3 regions of the Priestia sp. YIM B13551 genome follow, and region 3 is predicted to be linked to each of the others. Evidence: riboswitches for the same ligand, from Rfam matches in the RefSeq annotation. Region 3 holds a riboswitch; each other region holds the start of a gene.
What was found. Region 3 has a riboswitch for ZMP and ZTP ahead of ACFX4N_RS18035 (glutamate/serine transporter AimA). Riboswitches for the same ligand answer to the same signal wherever they lie in the genome.
Positions count from the first base shown of each region.

Region 1: it holds a riboswitch for ZMP and ZTP, as region 3 does, so the genes downstream of both, ACFX4N_RS02370 (phosphoglycerate dehydrogenase) here and ACFX4N_RS18035 (glutamate/serine transporter AimA) in region 3, are expected to answer to the same signal.
Region 2: it holds a riboswitch for ZMP and ZTP, as region 3 does, so the genes downstream of both, ACFX4N_RS26580 (phosphoribosylaminoimidazolecarboxamide formyltransferase) here and ACFX4N_RS18035 (glutamate/serine transporter AimA) in region 3, are expected to answer to the same signal.

Region 1 covers NZ_JBHZOX010000001.1:451,199-453,403, reverse strand. Annotated here, with positions in the region: gene htpG (molecular chaperone HtpG) at 1-752, opposite strand, end outside; ZMP/ZTP riboswitch at 963-1,041, shown strand; gene ACFX4N_RS02370 (phosphoglycerate dehydrogenase) at 1,210-2,205, shown strand, end outside.
Region 2 covers NZ_JBHZOX010000009.1:41,253-43,457, forward strand. Annotated here, with positions in the region: gene ACFX4N_RS26575 (YitT family protein) at 248-832, shown strand; ZMP/ZTP riboswitch at 888-966, shown strand; gene ACFX4N_RS26580 (phosphoribosylaminoimidazolecarboxamide formyltransferase) at 1,015-2,181, shown strand.
Region 3 covers NZ_JBHZOX010000003.1:196,249-198,453, forward strand. Annotated here, with positions in the region: gene ACFX4N_RS18025 (hypothetical protein) at 1-114, shown strand, start outside; gene ACFX4N_RS18030 (cupin domain-containing protein) at 220-720, opposite strand; ZMP/ZTP riboswitch at 1,206-1,284, shown strand; gene ACFX4N_RS18035 (glutamate/serine transporter AimA) at 1,341-2,205, shown strand, end outside.

The DNA.
Region 1 (2,205 bases), on a different contig from region 3:
TAGTCTTCTGAAGTCAATTCATTTTTGTTTTTCTTCCAGATCGGTACCATACTGTTGATAACTTGCTCTTCTGTATAATCTTCTAGCTCGTTATCAGAACCTTCTTTAGGACGTTTTTCCGTTATGTCCATTTTAATCGGGTAGCGGATAAAGTCTGAATACTTTTTAATGATCTCTTTTAAACGATACTCTTCTAGATACTCATCATATGTTTCATCTTCTGTATTTTCTTTAATTTTTAAAATGATTTGAGTCCCAACCGTTTCTTTTTCGCAAGGTTCGATTGTATAACCATCGGCACCAGTAGATTCCCATTTATAGGCTTCACCGCTGCCTAACGCTTTACTAATCACCGTTACGACATCTGCCACCATAAACGCTGCGTAAAACCCAACGCCGAATTGGCCGATAATCGTGTGCCCGTCCTTTGTTTCATTTTCGTTTTTAAACGCAAGGGAACCGCTTCGCGCAATTGTGCCCAAGCTGCTTTCAAGCTCTTCTTGCGTCATGCCAATCCCAGTATCCGTAATGGTTAAGATACGGTTAGTTTTATCTGGTATTACTTTTATGTAATAGCTTTCTTTGTTAAAACGCAAGGAGTCGTCTGTTAAAGCTTTGTAATAAATTTTATCGATTGCATCGCTTGAATTTGATAGAAGTTCTCTCAAAAATACTTCTTTTTGAGAATAGATGGAATTAATCATCATCTCTAATAATCGCTTTGATTCGGCTTTGAATTCTTTTTTTGACATAAGAAGTTCTCCTTTCCAAATAGGGCTTGTAAAACAATTAGCACTTGAGTGGATAGAGTGCTAATCACTCTTCTTATTTAACATGTATTAGGGTATTTGTCAATATATTAGGAGATTCACTAAAGAGATTAAAAATTAGACTGAAAAAAGCAAACTTTTAAAAAAAGGTTGAACGTTCTGAAAGAGTTTGCTAGAATATACTTAATTTCAAAGACTATATGTGACTGGCGAAACGCGGATAACCGTGAGGAAGCATATAGTGACGTAGCCGTTCGCCTGGGCAGAGGTAAGGGATTAATACATATCTCTTACCTCTTTCTGTTTAGGGGGAGAGGATATAGAAGTTACCAGACATGTAGGCTAAAAAACCAGACTTTTAAAAAAATTAAAAACGAAGTTCCTTTATTCAAAGGTAAAAACATGTAAAACTACGATGATAATCAGAGGAGAGTACAAAATGAGCACATTAACATTGGAAAAAGTACAAACAATCAAAACATTAAACAACATTGCACAAAAAGGTCTAAATGTTTTTAATCAAGAAGGTTATCAAATTGACAATGACAGCGAAAACCCAGATGCGATTGTCGTGCGTAGCTTTAACATGCACAGCATGGCATTTGACCAAAATTTAAAAGCTATTGCACGAGCTGGAGCAGGGGTTAATAATATACCAGTGGACGCTTGCACGGAGCAAGGTATCGTTGTATTTAATACGCCAGGAGCTAATGCAAACGCAGTAAAAGAAATGGTTTTAACTACAATTATGGCTTCTTCTCGTAACTTATTTGCTGGAGTTGAATGGACAAAAGGATTAGACGGCCAAGGTGATCAAATTCCTAAGTTAGTTGAAGCAGGCAAAAAACAGTTTGTTGGAAAAGAAATCAAAGGTAAAACGTTAGGCGTTATTGGTTTAGGTGCAATTGGTGCTCTTGTAGCAAACGATGCGCTTGATTTAGATATGGACGTAATTGGTTTTGATCCATTCATTTCTGTTAATACAGCTTGGAATTTGTCTCGCAACGTACAGCGTGCAATGTCTCTAGAAGAACTATTTGCAGCATCTGACTATATTACGGTTCACGTTCCATTAACGGACGATACAAAAGGTGTTTTCAATAAAGAAACGTTTAGCATCATGAAACCAGATGTTCATATCTTGAACTTCTCACGCGGTGAGCTTGTAAACGAAGAAGATATGAAAGCTGCTCTTGAAAGTGGAAAAGTTGGCCGATACATTACAGATTTCCCAAATCAAAATGTCTTGAACATGAAAAATGTTGTGCCAATTCCTCATTTAGGGGCATCAACTCAAGAATCAGAAGAAAACTGCGCGGTAATGGCAGCACGTCAAGTGAAAAATTTCTTAGAAACAGGAAACGTTAAAAACTCAGTGAACTTCCCGAATGCATCTCTTCCTTACACTGGGAAAAAACGCGTAGCTGCTTTCCAT
Region 2 (2,205 bases), on a different contig from region 3:
TTTAGAATTGTTAATAGGATTCTGATAATGCTGATTATGTGAACTAAACATGTATAAGATACACAGCTTAAAAAGCAGAAAACCTCCCATCGGTTGGAAGGGAGGTTTTCTGCTTTTTAGGAGTTTGCTATAGTATGATAATTTATCCATCTTGAGTAGTTTGCTTAAAAGATAAACTTTTATTCATTTACATAAAAAAAACATTCATGACAGGTAGCTAAAGCTTATACATATAGTAAGAGATAAATTGACTAAAAAGGTGATTATTATATTTCGAAAAATACCGGTTGTTCTTGTCGGAAGCTTATTATTAAGTATAGGAATTAATGGATTTTTAGTTCCTCATTATTTGTTGGATGGAGGAACAATTGGAATTGCTCTCATCCTTCACTATTATTTTGAATTTCCTACAGGTGTAACGATGATTATTTTGGGTTTTCCATTATGTTGGTTTGCTTGGGTTTATGAAAGAACTTATTTTTATAATAGTTTTTATGGGTTAGTTATTTCTTCTTTATTGATTGATTGGCTAGAACCTATTAAAGACCAGTTTCAACTTCCTGTTTTTCCTAGTGTAATCCTTGGAGGAGTGTGTATTGGGACAGGGATTGGTCTTATGCTTCGATATGAGACAAGCACTGGAGGAACAGATTTACTAGCACAACTTATATCAAAAGCTTTTTCTTTAAACATAGGGATGGTTATTTTAATTATAGATGGTTTTATCATAACAGCAGGGCTTCCTTTGTTAGGACCTAAAACGTTTCTTTTTTCATGTTCGACAATTTTTATAGGTGGAATGACGACTTCGTTAATTACTAAAAAAGAATAATTTGGATAAAAGTATTGTTAAAATTACTTTTATTATGTAAAATTTTCTTATAAAACAGACTATGTGTTACTGGCGTAAACATGGAGAACCATGAGGAAGCACATAGGTAACGGCCGTACGCCTGGGCAGAGTATTTGAACATGAGTTCAAATACTTTTTTTATTTTGAAGGGAGATTTTTAAGTGAATGAAATTTGTTTACGATATGGGATGAATCCAAATCAAAGTAAAGCTAAAGTTCAGAATGCTGAGAACACGCCTATTAAAATCTTAAATGGAGAGGCGAGTTATATTAACTTTCTAGATGCATTAAATGCTTTTCAACTGGTCCGAGAGCTTCGACAGGCGACTGGTCAACCTGCAGCTGCATCTTTTAAACACGTAAGTCCAGCAGGTGCAGCTGTGTACTCTCCACTAAATAAGACACTTAGTGAATCCTATTTTATTGAAGGCGTAGATTTGTCTCCTTTAGCTATTGCTTATGCAAGAGCGCGTGGGACAGATAGGATGTCTTCATTTGGAGATTGTGCTGCTTTTAGTGATGAAGTGGATATAACTGTAGCTAGTCTCCTCAAAACAGAGGTTTCTGATATGATTGTTGCACCACGCTACACTCAAGAAGCATTAGAGAATTTGAAACAGAAAAAGAAAGGAAAATATCTAATTTTAGAGATTGACCCAAACTATGTGCCTGATCCAATTGAAAAAAGAACGGTATTTGGCATTACTCTAGAGCAACAAAGAAATGATGTACAGATTGGGAAAGAAGTTTTTAATCATATTGTTACGACTCAATGTGATATTCCTGATAATGCAAAGAGAGACCTTCTTGTTGCTCTTATTACATTGAAATATACACAATCAAACTCTATTTGTTTCGCTTTAGATGGCCAAACGATTGGAATTGGTGCTGGACAACAGTCTCGTATTCATTGTACAAGGTTGGCAGCTGAAAAAGCTGACAACTGGTGGCTAAGACAACATCCAAGGGCTCTTAACATGAAGTTCAGAGAAGGCATTTCTCGTGTAGAAGTGAATAATGCAATTGATGGATGGCTGAATGATGATATTACTGAGGTAGAAAATGAACAATGGAAACAGTGTTTTGAAGAAGTCCCTACTAGGCTAAGTAAGAGTGAAAAACGAGAATGGCTAAAAAGTTTAAAAGGCGTTTCCTATGCATCCGACGCTTTTTTACCTTTCCGTGATAATATCGATCGTGCGGCTCAAAGTGGCGTTAAATATGTGGTTCAAACAGGAAATTCTTTACGAGATGAACAAGTTACACAGGCAGCAAATGAATACGGAATGATCATGGCACATTCAGGTATACGTGTATTCCATCATTGAGATATGAATTAAATATATTAGCCC
Region 3 (2,205 bases):
ATGCAAGAAAAAAAGGGGGATAATCTAAGCGAAGTTGCTCTTGAAGCAAAAAAGAGAACGGAAAAGAAGAAATTTAGTTTTGACCGGGAAGTTTTTGTTATTTCGCTGAGATAAAGTATATTGCTATTGCATCATAAGAAAAGAATTTGTATGTTCAAATAGAGATTCATGGAAAGAATAAAACAAAGCAAATAAAAAAACTAGACAATAAGTGCTTGTCTAGTTCCACCACTCTGTCAATGGTCCTTTGTCGCCATAAACAGGATCTGTTGTAGGAATAGGTACTTGTGCAATTTCATCAAATACGTGAGGGCGATCAGTTTGTTTTCCTGTTCGTAAATTGTACTCCATGCCCTCTGGATAAGCTCCAACCACTTTAAAATCAGCAGTTGACTGCAGACGCATATGCCCTGTACCTGCAGGAAGTACGAGCACATCACCAGCATGCACCACGATATTTTCCCCCATATGTCCACCTAGTTTTAAACGCGCAGATCCGCTAATTACACCTAGTGCTTCATGAGAATTGCTGTGGTAATGGTGAAAATCATATATGCCGCCTACCCAGCTATTTTTCCAGTCGTGAGAATTAAAAATGCTCTCCACTTTCGCTTTCTTACTAATAAATACGTGTTCATACAACAAAACTGGAAGACGAGGGTGATTTGGAATGGTTCCGTCGTCATCAAAATAAAGAACTTTTACATTTGCATAATTCATAAGCATCCCTCTAACAATCTTTTTTTCGTAATTTTCCCTGTTTTTTGCTGGCGTAAACAGAGAAGTTTGCTCGAAGTACTTCATTTGTTGCGAAGTGCATGATATGTAGGTTTTAACGTTTTCCTAAAAGAAGTCTCCCACTTCAAGCGTAGCTATGTGGTGGGCAGTTCCCTTTAGTATCTTTTCTTCATATTGTATATAAGTAAAGGGTCTAGTGCAAGAATTCTATGGATATATAGCTGTTAATTCTTATTTTGTAAATGAATAATGTATATTAATATAATTTTTAGAAGGTGATCTGCTCGTGGAGTAAAAGAATCAAATAATAGAAAAAGTTAGGATTTTAGTTCTTTTTATAATTAAAAAGAGATTTTTAGAAGATTAATTCGGAATTTTACGAATAATTTATTATTTTTAGAAAAGTAATGTAAACATTTTTGTGTATTGAGTAATAGTAATGAATGTTATATACTGATAAAAAATATATTCCTATATGTGACTGGCGCAACATGGATGACCATGGGGGAGCATATAGCGTATAAGCCGCGCGCCTGGGCAAACACTTGAGAAAATTTCGCAAGTGTTTTTTTTATTTTCCTAGGGAAGAGGAGTAGATTTGGATGAGCAATATGCAAAGGAAGATGGGAACATTTGCTTTAACCATGACAGGCATAGGTTCGATTATCGGTTCAGGATGGCTGTTTGGAGCATGGAAAGCAGCTCAAATTGCGGGACCCGCGGCTATTTTTTCATGGGTTATTGGAATGGTGGTTATTTTGACCATTGCTCTATCATATGCTGAACTGGGCGCGATGTTTCCACAAGCAGGGGGGATGGTCAAATATCCTCAGTATTCACACGGATCATTTATTGGTTTTTTGGCTGCTTGGGCTAACTGGATTTCAATCGCTTCAACGATAACAGTGGAGGCTATTGCATCTGTGCAATATATGAGTACTTGGCCGTGGAAATGGGCTCGCTGGACTCATGAATTAGTAGACAATGGCATTTTAACGTCCAAGGGGTTGGCAGTTGCGTCTTTGTTATTATTCGTTTACTTTTTTGTGAACTATTGGACGGTAAATCTCTTTGCTAAAGCAAACTCATTTATTACGATTGTTAAATTAATTATTCCTGGTTTAACGGCAGGGGCTTTATTTTTTGCTGGTTTTCATAGTGGAAACTTTTCAAGTGAGCATGGGGTAGCACCTTACGGATGGGCCAGTGTTTTAACGGCAGTGGCAACATCAGGTATTGTGTTTGCATTTAATGGGTTTCAAAGTCCTGTAAATATGGCAGGAGAAGCAAAATCACCTAATAAATCGATTCCGATAGCTGTAATTGGTTCAATTTTTATTGCAGGAATTGTATACATTATATTGCAAATTGTCTTTATCGGAGCAGTAAGTCCGTCATCAATTGCTGATGGATGGAATCATTTGAATTTTAACTCTCCTTTTGCTGATTTAGCGATTGCGCTTGGAA